One region of the Acidovorax sp. GW823-FHT02H02 genome, then DNA from elsewhere that is predicted to be linked to it. Evidence: predicted binding sites of a transcription regulator. Region 1 holds the regulator's gene; each other region holds the start of a gene.
The links. Region 1 encodes LexA, which represses DNA repair genes until DNA is damaged. Its sites were predicted from a motif close to ACTGTATNNNNATACAGT; they were not measured.
Positions count from the first base shown of each region.

Region 2: AC1RDS_RS00880 (PA0069 family radical SAM protein) is a predicted target of LexA. The motif match lies at 1,833-1,850, and genes of this name have one in related genera.
Region 3: AC1RDS_RS05320 (LexA family protein) is a predicted target of LexA. The motif match lies at 2,015-2,032, and genes of this name have one in related genera.

Region 1 covers NZ_JBXAJH010000026.1:12,846-16,990, forward strand. Annotated here, with positions in the region: gene adk (adenylate kinase) at 1-124, shown strand, start outside; gene AC1RDS_RS19935 (asparaginase) at 184-1,137, opposite strand; gene lexA (transcriptional repressor LexA) at 1,219-1,893, shown strand; gene AC1RDS_RS19945 (D-2-hydroxyacid dehydrogenase family protein) at 2,539-3,546, shown strand; gene AC1RDS_RS19950 (branched-chain amino acid ABC transporter substrate-binding protein) at 3,674-4,145, opposite strand, start outside.
Region 2 covers NZ_JBXAJH010000001.1:178,418-182,562, reverse strand. Annotated here, with positions in the region: gene AC1RDS_RS00890 (acyltransferase family protein) at 165-1,295, shown strand; gene rnk (nucleoside diphosphate kinase regulator) at 1,309-1,722, opposite strand; gene AC1RDS_RS00880 (PA0069 family radical SAM protein) at 1,852-3,003, shown strand; gene AC1RDS_RS00875 (sodium-dependent bicarbonate transport family permease) at 3,050-4,129, opposite strand.
Region 3 covers NZ_JBXAJH010000004.1:3,261-7,405, forward strand. Annotated here, with positions in the region: gene AC1RDS_RS05310 (Y-family DNA polymerase) at 1-727, opposite strand, end outside; gene AC1RDS_RS05315 (endonuclease) at 724-1,557, opposite strand; gene AC1RDS_RS05320 (LexA family protein) at 1,562-2,002, opposite strand; gene AC1RDS_RS05325 (FadR/GntR family transcriptional regulator) at 2,249-3,022, shown strand; gene AC1RDS_RS05330 (amidohydrolase family protein) at 3,019-3,885, shown strand; gene AC1RDS_RS05335 (TRAP transporter substrate-binding protein) at 3,941-4,145, shown strand, end outside.

The DNA.
Region 1 (4,145 bases):
GGTGGACTACTACAGCCACTGGGCCAAGGCCGAGCCCGATGCCGCCCCCAAATACCGCGCCATCAGCGGCACGGGCAGCGTCGAAGAAATCACGGCACGCGCAATGCAGGCCCTGGCGAGCTGAACCACCGCGCGATCCGCACCGGCTGGGCCTCCGGTGGGTGCGTTACTGCCGATAAGCGATCACGGCAGCAGATCCAGCATCAGCGAGATGCGTGCCTTCACAGGGGACAGGCCCCGGGAATCGGGTAACGCATCGCCGGGCCTGGGCAACACCTGGCCTTCCGGGCAGCGCGTGGAACGCATGACTTTCACACCAGCCGCCTGCGCGCGCAGCAGCGCTGATTCCAGCACATGATGAAGCGTGCCGTTGCCCGTGGCGGCCACCACAATGCCCTGCACGCCGTCGCGCACCAGCGCGTCCACCAGCGCACCCGTGGCGCCAGCGTAACTCATCACCACCTCGACACGCGGCCATTGCACGCAATTTGCTACCCTTCCAATAGCAAATTGCGCCTCTCCTGATTGTGCCAACGGCCAACCCTGCACCAAACGCACCACCCCCTCCTCCACCCAGCCCAGCGGGCCGGCATCCCCCGAGCTGAATGCATCCACCCGGTAGGGATGCACCTTCTGCACACACTGCGCGCCATGCACCACGCCAGCCGCCACCACCATCACACCCCTGGCCCCCGCAGTCGTCGCCACGGCGACGGCATCGAGCAGGTTCTGCGGGCCGTCAGGTGTCAAGGCCGTGGCGGGCCGCATCGCGCAGGTCAACACTACCGGCTTGCGGGCGTCCAGCACCGAGTGCAAGAACCAGGCGGTCTCTTCCAGCGTATCCGTGCCATGGGTGATGACCACGCCGCGCACCTCGGGATCGGCAAGCGCGCTGGTGCAGCGCTCTGCCAGCACCTGCCACACACTGAACTCCATGTCCTTGCTGTCCAGTTGTGCCAGCTGCTCGGCCTCCAGCCCCCCGCAGGCCACTGCCTGCAAGCCGGGCACCCCATGCAGCAACTGCTCAACCCCCACCTGCGCGGCGGTGTAACCAATGTTGTCACCCCGGGTAGCAGAAGTGCCAGCAATGGTTCCACCGGTTCCCAAGACCACAATTTTTTGACTGTTCACTTGCATCCTTTGAAAAACTGGTGAAAAATACAGTAACTGGATTAATACACAGTTATCTCCACCAACGTGGCACGCACTGGAAACACCATGCTCGACAACCCCAAGCTCACGGCCCGCCAGCAACAAATCCTGGACCTGATCCAGGTGGCTATCTCCCGCACCGGCGCTCCGCCCACCAGGGCAGAAATCGCCACCGAGCTGGGCTTCAAGTCGGCCAACGCCGCAGAAGAGCACCTGCAAGCCCTTGCCCGCAAGGGCGTCATCGAGCTGGTCAGCGGCACGTCCCGCGGCATCCGCTTGCGTGGCGACACAGTGCGCTCCATCAATGCAGCGCGCGGCACCCAGTTCAGCCTGCCCATCCCGGGATTGTCGCAGCTGGTCTTGCCCCTGATTGGCCGCGTGGCTGCGGGCTCGCCCATTCTCGCGCAGGAGCATGTGGACCAGACCTACAGTGTGGAAAACAGTCTCTTCCAGCACAAGCCCGACTACCTGCTCAAGGTACGCGGCATGTCCATGCGCGACGCCGGCATCATGGACGGCGACCTGCTAGCCGTGCAATCCACCCGGGAAGCCCGCAACGGCCAGATCGTGGTGGCCAGGCTCGGTGACGATGTCACCGTCAAACGCCTGCGTCGCACGGCCAGCACCATTGAGCTGCTGCCCGAAAACCCTGATTACCCCGTGATTGTGGTTCAGCCAGGCGAGGTTTTCGCGATTGAAGGCCTGGCCGTGGGCTTGATCCGCAACACCATGCTCATGTAATTCCCCATCCTCTGCTGCGCGCCTCAGGTGGCGGGCGTTTGGCAAGCCCCTGGCGGGTTTTCCAGCCCTGAGAGCGCGCACCCCCTGCAATCCTGCCTGTGCTCAACCCCTGATACATGGAGTTTTCACATGGGACTTGCCTTGTTCGCACTCTCTGCACTATCTCAACCGATTCACACCCTCGCGCAGTGGCTGCACCCCAGGCGCTGCACGCCTGCGCACAGCCCTGCGCACTCGGCTCGCACACCCTGCGTGCGCCACGAAGGTCTTTTGTCCTGCGCGGTGGCCAGCATCGTCCCAGAGGTGGCAGGTTCGGCGTCAGGCAGCGCAGGCTGTCAGCCCGCTGCTCGCATGCACAGTGCGTCTTGCACCACCACCGGGCCGGGCGCCGCAAGCCGTCGAGGCACCCGACGCCCTGTGCGCGTTCTGCATCCGGCATCCCGCTCAGAGGTCGGGCGCATGGTCATCTCGGGCCGCATGGCCGATGTCTGCGCCGAGCTGGAGCGCATGGCAGCTTGCGAAACATGCCACTGAGGTCCATATCCCCAGCTCTGGCGCAACGGGTGCCACAAAACGTTGCATTCTGTTCGAGAGCCTAGGGGCGGCAAGACTTCCGACCAGCCCCCGCCAAGGCACAATGGCGGGATGAATATTGTGATTCTGGATGACTATCAGGATGCGGTGCGCAAACTCCATTGCGCAAGCCGGCTCGATCCCTACTCAGCAAAGGTCTACACCAACACGGTGAAAGGCCAGGGGCAACTGGCCGTGCGCCTGAAAGATGCAGACATCATCGTGCTGGTGCGTGAACGCACCCAGATCACGCGCCAGCTGGTCGAAAAACTGCCACGACTGAAGCTGATTGCCCAAACCGGCAAGATCGGCAGCCATATCGATGTGACTGCGTGCACCGAGCGTGGCATCGCCGTGGCCGAGGGGGTAGGTTCACCTGTGGCGCCAGCTGAACTTACCTGGGCGCTGGTGATGGCAGCCATGCGGCGCTTGCCCCAGTACATTGCCAACCTCAAACATGGCGCCTGGCAACAGTCCGGTCTCAAGGCGGCCTCGATGCCCCCCAACTTCTGCATCGGCAGCGTACTGCGAGGAAAAACACTGGGCATCTGGGGCTATGGCCGTATTGGACAACTGGTGGCCGGCTACGGCCGGGCATTTGGCATGAACGTACGGGTGTGGGGTCGTGAGGCCTCCCGCGCCCAGGCCCTGTCCGACGGATACCAGGCGGCTACCAATAGGGAAGAGTTCTTCTCGCAGTGCGATGTGCTCTCTCTGCACCTGCGACTCAATGATGAAACCCGCGGCATCATTTCGCTGGAAGACCTGTCGTGCATGAAGCCCACCGCACTGCTGGTCAATACCTCGCGCGCTGAATTGATTGAACCCGACGCCCTGATTGCGGCGCTGAACCGAGGACGCCCAGGTTTGGCAGCCGTTGATGTGTTTGAGAGCGAACCCATCCTGCAAGGCCATGCCCTGCTGCGCCTGGAAAACTGTATCTGCACGCCCCACATTGGTTATGTCGAGCAGGACAGCTACGAGTTGTATTTCGGTGCTGCCTTCGACAACGTGGTGAACTACATCAAGGGTACGCCGACGAATATCGTGAACCCGGGCGCACTGCAAGTCCGGCGCTGAGTGCCGGCGCAACCTCCAGTTCCCGCCGTTGTGAATTGAGCAGGCATCCCATAAAAAATGGCTTCCCGAAGGAAGCCATTTTGGTAGGTGGGCAGCACCCAAAGATGCCGCCAAGTTGTCTCTGAATTCAGTTCAGAGGCGTCTTCTTGCCGTCCTTGTACACGTACAGGGTGATGGCGGGGTTCTTCATTTCACCGTTGGGCTCAAATGCGATCGTGGAGGTTACGCCCTTATATTGCGACTTGAGCAATTCAGGGGTATAGACCTTGGGGTCCACCGAGTTGGCACGCTTCATGGCGTCCACGATCAAGTGCGTGGCGTCATAGGTGTAGGGGCTATAGACCTGGAACTGGCCTGGATACTTGGCATCGTACTTGGCCTTCCATGCCTTGCCGCCGGGCATCTTGTCGAGTGACGCACCGCCTTCGGCACACACCACATTGGACAGCGTCTTGGCACCGGCAGCCAGCTTGGCGATTTCGGAGGTACAGATACCGTCACCACCGAAATATTTCACGTTGCCCATGCCCAATTGCTCCATCTGGCGCAGCATCGGGCCGCCCTGGGGATCCATGCCGCCGAAGAAGATCGCATCAGGA
Region 2 (4,145 bases), on a different contig from region 1:
TGAAAATTCGATAAATTCAAGAGATGTTGAAAAAAGCGATGACCTGGGTACCTGCCGAGCGGGTCCCGGTACGGGCTCCAGCACGCGTTTGCCAGAAAGTGGACAATAGAAGGTTTTTCGCCCCGCGCCATGGCAGGCACCCTGCCGCCGCTCTGCTTTTCTGCATGACCTCTGCTCACTCCCGCACGCCGCTGATCGACATGGCCAAGGGCCTTGCCTGCGCCGCCATCGTGTGGCATCACCTTGCTTTTTATGGCCCCATGTCGGACATCGCGCAGCCGCTGGCACCGGATTTGATGGCTTGGCTGTACGAGTACGGGCGCATGGCCGTGCAGGTGTTTCTGGTGCTGGGCGGTTATCTTGCAGCCAGCAGCCTGGCGCCCCGGGGGCTGGCGCGGTTTGACAGCGCCAGCCAGCAGATCGCACGGCGTTTCGTGCGGCTGGTGGTGCCCTATGCCGTGGCGCTGTTGCTGGCCGTGGTGGTGGCGGCGCTGGTGCGCAACTGGACGGATCACCCCTCGGTGCCCGGTGCGCCCGATCTGGCCCAGCTGGTGGCCAATGCGCTGCTGCTGCAGGACATCGTGGGCGAAGAGGCGCTGTCGGCGGGCGTATGGTACGTCGCCATCGACTTTCAGCTTTTCGTGTGTTCCGTGCTGCTGTTCGCGCTGGTGCGGGCGTTTTGCACCGGAGAGCGGACGCACCACGCCGCCTGGGCGGGGCGTGCGCTGGTGGTGGGCGGCACGGCCGCCTCGTTGCTGGCGTTCAATCGCCAGCCGCAAATCGATATGTGGGCCCTGTATTTCCTGGGCGCCTATGGTATGGGCATGATGGCCTATTGGGCAGTGCAGGCACCGCGCGCCGGCGGGTGGATGGCGGCCATTGCCGTGCTGGGTGCCGCCGCCCTGGCGCTGGATTTCCGGGAGCGTATTGCCGTGGCGCTGGTGACGGCGCTCGCGCTGGCATGGGCGCTGCGGTCACCCCGCTGGCGGCAGTGGCCGGGGCTCGCACCGGTGGTGCGGCTCGGGCAGCGGTCGTACTCGGTGTTTCTGGTGCACTTTCCGGTGTGCCTGCTGGTCAATGCGGTGGTCGGCCACCTGTGGCCCGAATCGCCCGCCTGGAATGCGCTGGGCATGCTGGCGGCCTTCGCCTTGTCGCTGATGGCGGGGTGGCAGCTGTATGAGCGTGTGGAGCGCCATGTGCCGTCCTGGAGCACGGCGCTGCGCTGGCAGGCCGGGCTGGTGGGCACCGGCATGCTGGTGGCGGTGACCACCAGCCATTGGGGCCTGATGGCGTGATTGCTCCTGCCGTTCAGCGGTGCAGTTCGCCCGCACTCTCGGGCTGGTAGACGATGCTTTTCACCCGCACGGTCATGGCCTTGCCGCCAGGGCCGGGCCAGGCCAGTTCATCGCCCACCGACAGGCCCAGCAAGGCACTGCCCACGGGGGCAAAGATCGAGATGCGGTCGGCGCTGCCGTCCATGTCGCGTGGGTACACCAGTGTCAGGCAGAACTCCTTGCCGGTTTCCTGCATCGTGAACTGCACCGTGGAGTTCATGGTCACCACATTCGGCGGAATTTCCTCGGGCGCCAGCACATCGGCGCGGTCCAGCTCTGCCTGCAGGTCGGCCTTGCCCGGGAAAACGCTGGTCGGAATCGCCGCCAGCAATGCCTCAATGCGGTCCAGGTCCAGGGATGACAGGATGATCTGGGGTTTGCGCGCCATGCAGTACCTCGAAAGCTAGTTGTAAAGGCCGGGACTGTAGTGGATCGCGAATCTCGCACTGCATAGCGTGGTCAAAGCGGGTGCGGTTTCTTGCATGGATAAGCTAAAAAACTGTATATTTGTACAGTTATGCAAAGTGAAGCCCACCCCGATGATCTGCCCGGCGGCTTGCCGCCCGAAGCGCGCATTTCCATCCACGCCATTCGCGGCCGGGGTGCCGCCACGTTCATGCCCCACCGGTTCATGCACGATACCCGCACGGCAGTGGATGATGGCTGGGATTTCCCACTGGAGGATGCGGGCCAGGCCGTGCCGCCACCCACCCGCGTGCACCTGGAAACCGCACGCAGCGCGCTGTGCGCCAACGACTCTCCCGACATCTTTTTTGACCACTCGGTCAACCCCTACCGGGGTTGTGAGCATGGCTGCGTCTATTGCTATGCCCGGCCCACGCACAGTTATCTGAACCTGTCGCCAGGGCTGGATTTCGAGACGCAGATCATTGCCAAGCACAACATTGCCGCGGTGTTGCGCTCCGAGCTGTCACGCCCTGGCCATGTGCCGCGCCTGCTGAATATCGGCTCGGCCACCGACTGCTACCAGCCGGTGGAGCGCGAGCTGCGGCTCACGCGCGGCGTGATCGAGGTGCTGCGCGATGCGCGGCATCCATTTTCGCTCCTCACCAAGAGCAGTGGGGTCGAGCGCGACCTCGACCTGCTGGTGCCGCTGGCGGCGCAGCGCCTGGCGGCGGTGTATGTGACCATCACCACGCTGGATGCGCAGCTGGCCCGGCGCATGGAGCCGCGCGCGGCCGCGCCGCACCGGCGCCTGCGCACCATCCAAACCCTGGCCGAGGCCGGCGTGCCCGTGGGGGTGAGCGTGGCGCCGCAGATTCCCTTCATCACCGAAGACATGGAGCAGGTGCTGGAGGCCGCGCGCGATGCGGGTGCGCGCAGCGCCTTCTACACCGTGCTGCGCCTGCCCTGGGAGCTGGATGCGCTGTTTCGCGAATGGCTGGCGCTGCATTACCCCCAGCGCGCCGCCCGCGTGATGGCCCGCGTGCAAGATCTGCACAACCTCGACAACGCCCAGCGCGGCGCAGGCAAAACCTACGACAGCGACTACACGACCCGCATGAAGGGCAGCGGCCTGTGGGCCGACCTGCTGCGCCAGCGCTTCACCGGCGCCTGCCGCAGGCTGGGGCTGAACCGCGAGCGCGTGGAACTGGACCTGGACCAGTTTCGCCCGGGGCTGGCTCGGGGGCAGGGCAGCCTGTTCTGAGCCGGCTGCGCGGCTGTGGCGCCGAGAGGGTGAAGGCTGGTGCGAACTATCCTTGCCACAGCCGCTGCACCACCTGCGTGTACAGCGGAATGCCCAGCACGATATTGAGCGGAAACGTCACCCCCAGCGACAGGCTGACATACAGCGAGGGTTCTGCCTCGGGGATGGCAAAGCGCACCACCGCGGGCACGGCGATGTACGACGCGCTGGCCGCCAACACCGCCAGCAGCACGGCGTCGCCCACGGGCACCTGCAGCAGCCAGGCCAGAGCAACCGCCAGGCTGGCATGCAGCAACGGCCCCAGCACCGCATAGGCCAGCAGCCAGGGCGATTGCCGGCGCACGGCGGGCAGGTTGCGCGCGGTAGAAAGTCCCATGTCCAGCAAGAACAGGCACAGCATGCCCTTGAACAGGTCGCCCGAGAAGGGCTGCATGGCTGCCTTGCCTGCATCGCCCGTCACCAGGCCAATCACCATGGCACCCAGCAGCAGCAATTGCGTGCCATCGGTAAACGATTCGTGCAGGATCTTGCCTATCGCCAGGCGCGGCCCCGGTGGGGCCGTTGCTGTGCCACCGTTGCCCATGGCCCCCGCGCCCAGGGTTGCCCCACCCACCGATGCCATCGCCACCACGGGCTGCACGCGGGTGATGGGAATTGCGGCAGTTGCCGGCGCCGCCTGACGCTGCCGCAGTGCATTGGCCAGCATCACTGCCAGGATGATGGCTGGTGACTCCATCAGTGCCATGACGGCCGCCATGTAGCCGCCGTAGGGCACCGATTGCGACTCCAGGTACTGCGTGGCCGTCACAAACGTCACCGCGCTCACCGATCCATAGGTGGCCGCCACGGCCGCTGCGTTGAAGCCCGACAGCACGCGCCGCAGCACCACATAGCCCGCCAGCGGCACCACCACGGCCAGCAGCACCGCCAGCCCCAGGCTGCTGGCAACGCTGGGAGTAAAGCCCGATGCCGCCAGCGCAAAGCCGCCCTTCAGGCCCAGCGCCATCAGCAGGTAGATCGACAAGAATTTCGAGATGGCCGCAGGCATCTCCAGGTTGGAGCGGACCAGGCCCGCAAACACCCCCAGGGCAAAAAATAGGACCGCAGGGTCCAGCAAGCTGTGCATCGTTCAACTCCTTTGG
Region 3 (4,145 bases), on a different contig from region 1:
GCTGGATTTCCTGCAAGTCTATGCAGGGCACTTCCTGCAACTCGCGCTGGATCTTCTCCATGACCACGCCGAACTCGGCACGTAGCGTCGGCACATGCGCGTGGCGCAAGTCATGCACGGTCTGCACGCCGTGGACTGCCAGTTTCTTGGTCAGCTTGCGCCCTACTCCCCAGACCTCCTCAACGGCAATTTGCTTGAGCAGCCTTGTCTTCTGCTCATCGGTCAGCTCGTTGTAGTTGAAGACGCCTTTGGAGCGAGGGTGCTTCTTGGCCACATGGTTGGCCAGCTTGGCCAGGGTCTTGGTCGGGCCAATGCCGACGCACACCGGGATGCCCGTCCACATCCCAACCCGCTGGCGCATGCTGTAGCTCACGTCCCGCAGCTTGCGGATGCCAGTGAGGTCCACGAAGCACTCATCGATGGAATACACCTCGTGCCGAGGAGAGAAATGACTCAGGATGGACATCACCCGATTCGACATGTCGGCATACAACGCGTAGTTACTGCTGAAGGCCAGGATGCCATGCTCTTCGGCCAACTGCTTGCACTCGAACCAGGGCTGGCCCATCCGGATACCGAGGGCCTTGGCCTCGTTGGACCGGGACACCGCACAGCCATCGTTGTTCGAGAGCACCACCATCGGCACCCGCGTCAGGTCAGGACGGAAGACCCGCTCGCAGGAGACGTAGAAGTTGTTGCAATCAACCAGGGCCAGCTGCTGGGTCATACCACCTCGACCGTGGCGGTCCCCATCATGATCGGCTTGACCAGAATCTTGTACGTGTCCAGGTCAAACCCGTGCTGCTCGTGCGTGCTGAGTTCGTTGGCTCTGGAGCACCAGGTGCCCATGTAGCGCCAGTCCTGGATGCGGTGACGCTGGACCCAGTCGCCACTTTGCTCGACCAGATCTACGGCACCAGGGAACGGCCACACCTGCACCTTCATGTCCACCAGTGCTGAAAACAGCCGCTGGTCATGCTCCCGACGGCCTTCCTTGCCCACGCAGGCGCCCAGGCAAGTTTTGACTTGGAGGCCAAAGCAGCCCCGCTTGCTGATCTTCTCCAGCCCCAGTAGGCCCAGACACAGCCGGTGCTGGTCGGCCAGCTCCCGCAACTTGCTCTGGGCCGAATGCACGGAGCTGAACAAGCCGTACAGGTCATCGGCCTGCCCAACAGCCACCGCCTTACCGGAGAGGATTTCCGGGCTGACAACGCCGTCTTGCTCCGCGAGGCGGATTGAGCACAGGTTGCGCAGGCGCCGCAGTCGGATGTTGAACAAGGGGCTTTGCTGCTTGATCAGACGCGCTTCCAGCAGCAGTGCGCCGATCTCTCCTGCAGTCTCGATGAACTCCACCCGCCGGGACTGGGCAATCATCTCGGCCTCGTCTTCGGCACGCAGGTGTGACAGCACCCGGCTGCGAATATCCACGCTCTTGCCGATGTAGAGAGGCAGCGTGCCCTCGCCCTTGAATATGTAGACACCCGAGGTGCGTGGCAAAGCCGCCAGCGAGCCTGGGTCAATCTGATGCGGTAGCGGTGAAGCGTCAGGCTGCGTCATGGTCTCAGTACAGCTTGTGCAAGTTGTAGGTCACCACACCCCAGACGGAAAACTCTTCCTCCGGCTTGACCACGATGGTCGGGTAGCGCTGGTTTTCCGGGACGAGCTTGATGACGCCGCCTTTTCGGTACAGCCGTTTGAGCGTGAACTCATTGCTCAGGACCGCCAACACGATGTCCCCATGCTTGGGCTCGATAGAGCGGTCGATCAGCAAGGAGTCGCCCTCATAGATGCCGATGTCAATCATCGAGTCACCCTTGACCCGGTGAACGTACGTGGCGTCCGCATTGCGGATCAGGTGGTCATTGAGGTCGATACGCTTGCGCGTGTGATCACCTGCGGGGGAGGCAAATCCCGCAGGCACCTTCCAGCCACACACCTCCAGCCAGACCTTCTTGTCGGTCACGAGAACGGGTTGCGGGTGGGTAAGTACTGCGGCTTTCATGCCACCGAATATACTGTTATTTCATACAGCATTTCAAGTACACTAAGGTCCTCAGCCGCAAGCGCTTAATGGCGAACCTCGGGCAGCTTTCGGCCAGAAGCAGAGATCTTGGGCCATTCCTGAATTCAGTCGTTCACAGTTCATTGCGGACCGCAGTGATTTATTGGTCAACTTGATATCAATTAACTAATTTTCCAAGGGTTTCCACCAATACGACATCTCAACTTATCAGATAACCTGGTAACCATGTTTGAACACACTATGACAGCTCTTCCGAAGCCATTGCGCTTTCCCGATGAAATCACCACTGTGCTGCTACGCAGGATTGAGTCGGGTGAGTACACGCCTGGCTCCAAATTGCCTTCAACGCGCGAATTTGCACAGGCGTTCAATGTGAGCCCACCCATGGTGCGTGAAGCACTGTCGCGGCTCAAGCACGATGGCTATGTTGAAGCGCGTCAAGGCTCGGGGGTATTTGTCAGTACTCGGCAGTCAACACCTAGCCTTCGGCTCGGCGCAGGCATGACTGCTGACCAAGCGTTGCTTGCTGATACCTATGAAGTACGTCTTCATGTCGAGCAATCGTGCGCTGAGCTGGCAGCTTTGCGCCGTACAAATGAAAACCTGATCGAGATGCGCTTGGCCTTGGACGAGATGGCCGAGGCGGTCAAAAACCACACCAATGGCACGCCAGCAGATGTCCGGTTTCATCTCGCGATAGCTCGGGCCACACACAATGAGGCGATGCTGAAGTTGCTCAGGTTCCTGCATGGCTCCCTGGAAGAAAGCGTTCAGTTGGCCCGTGTTAACAGTGAAAAGACGCCTGGACAGCCCCAGAAAACACAGCTTGAACATCAATCGATTTACGCTGCCATTGAGGCAGCTGATCCTTTGGCCGCGAGACTGGCTGTCAAAGCTCACCTCGATGGCGCGGCCAATCGACTGGGTTTGCGCGTTGGTCCGCATCCTCAAGCCGATGTACAGAGCAAGGTCGCCTCAGACCGTCAGGAAAACAAATGAGCGCCACCCACACATATCTGCCCTACAAGGCGGAAGTTTCGGTGCCGTCCAAACGCTTGCCAGCTGGCGCGTGCGACTGCCACTTTCATGTCTTTGAAGACGCAAACCAGTATCCGTTCGCCGCTGCTCGCAGCTACACGCCAACGCCTGCGCCCATGGGAGCGTACAGGGCAATGACGCGTACGCTGGGCATTGAGCGTGCCGTCCTTGTGCATCCAAGCGTCTACGGACGCGACCACTCAAGTTTTGAGCATGCGCTGGCAGAGAACACCAGCTGGCTGCGAGGCGTTGCGGTGGTCTACACCGATATATCCGATCGGCAAATCCAGTATTGGCATCAGCTAGGCGCTCGTGGAACGCGTTGCAACGCACTGTTTGATGGGGGTGCTGCCATGCAGGACTTACCGGAGATTGTGGCACGTATCAAACCCCTGGGCTGGCATCTACAAGTGCTCATTGATGTCGATAAAGACCCCGAAATGGTCATCAAGATGTCTAGGTTCGGCGTACCACTCGTGGTCGACCACTACGGTCATGTTCCCGCCGAGCGAGCGATCAACAGCAAGGGCTTCAACAACCTCCAAGCCCTGATCAAGGAGGGCAACACTTGGGTGAAGCTTTCCGGAGGCTACCGAATTTCTCCACAACGCAGCAAATTCACAGACGTCGCACCGCTGATGCAGGCATTGCTCAAAGCCAACCCCGACCGACTCGTCTGGGGTAGCGACTGGCCGCACCCATCAATCGCGGCCCCTATGCCCGACGACGGGCACCTGATCGATGCACTGCTTGATGCTTGCGGGCCACAGGAGATTCAAAAGATTCTGGTCGATAACCCTACACGGCTTTACTGGAACGACTGAGAAGTTCAGTCGTGATTTATCTCATTGATCAACCCACCACCAAAAAGGAGACAACATGAAACGTCGCACCCCTCTGAAACTAATCGCCAGCCTGTCCGCAGCGGCACTGCTGGCCATCGCGCCCACAGCGCATGCACAAAACAAGCCAATCATCAAGGTCGGTTGGACCACTTCCGATGGCGCGCAGGACCCCTACGCTATTGGCGCACGCGCCTTCAAGGCAGCGGTGGAAAAGAACACCAAGGGCACCGTCGAAGTAC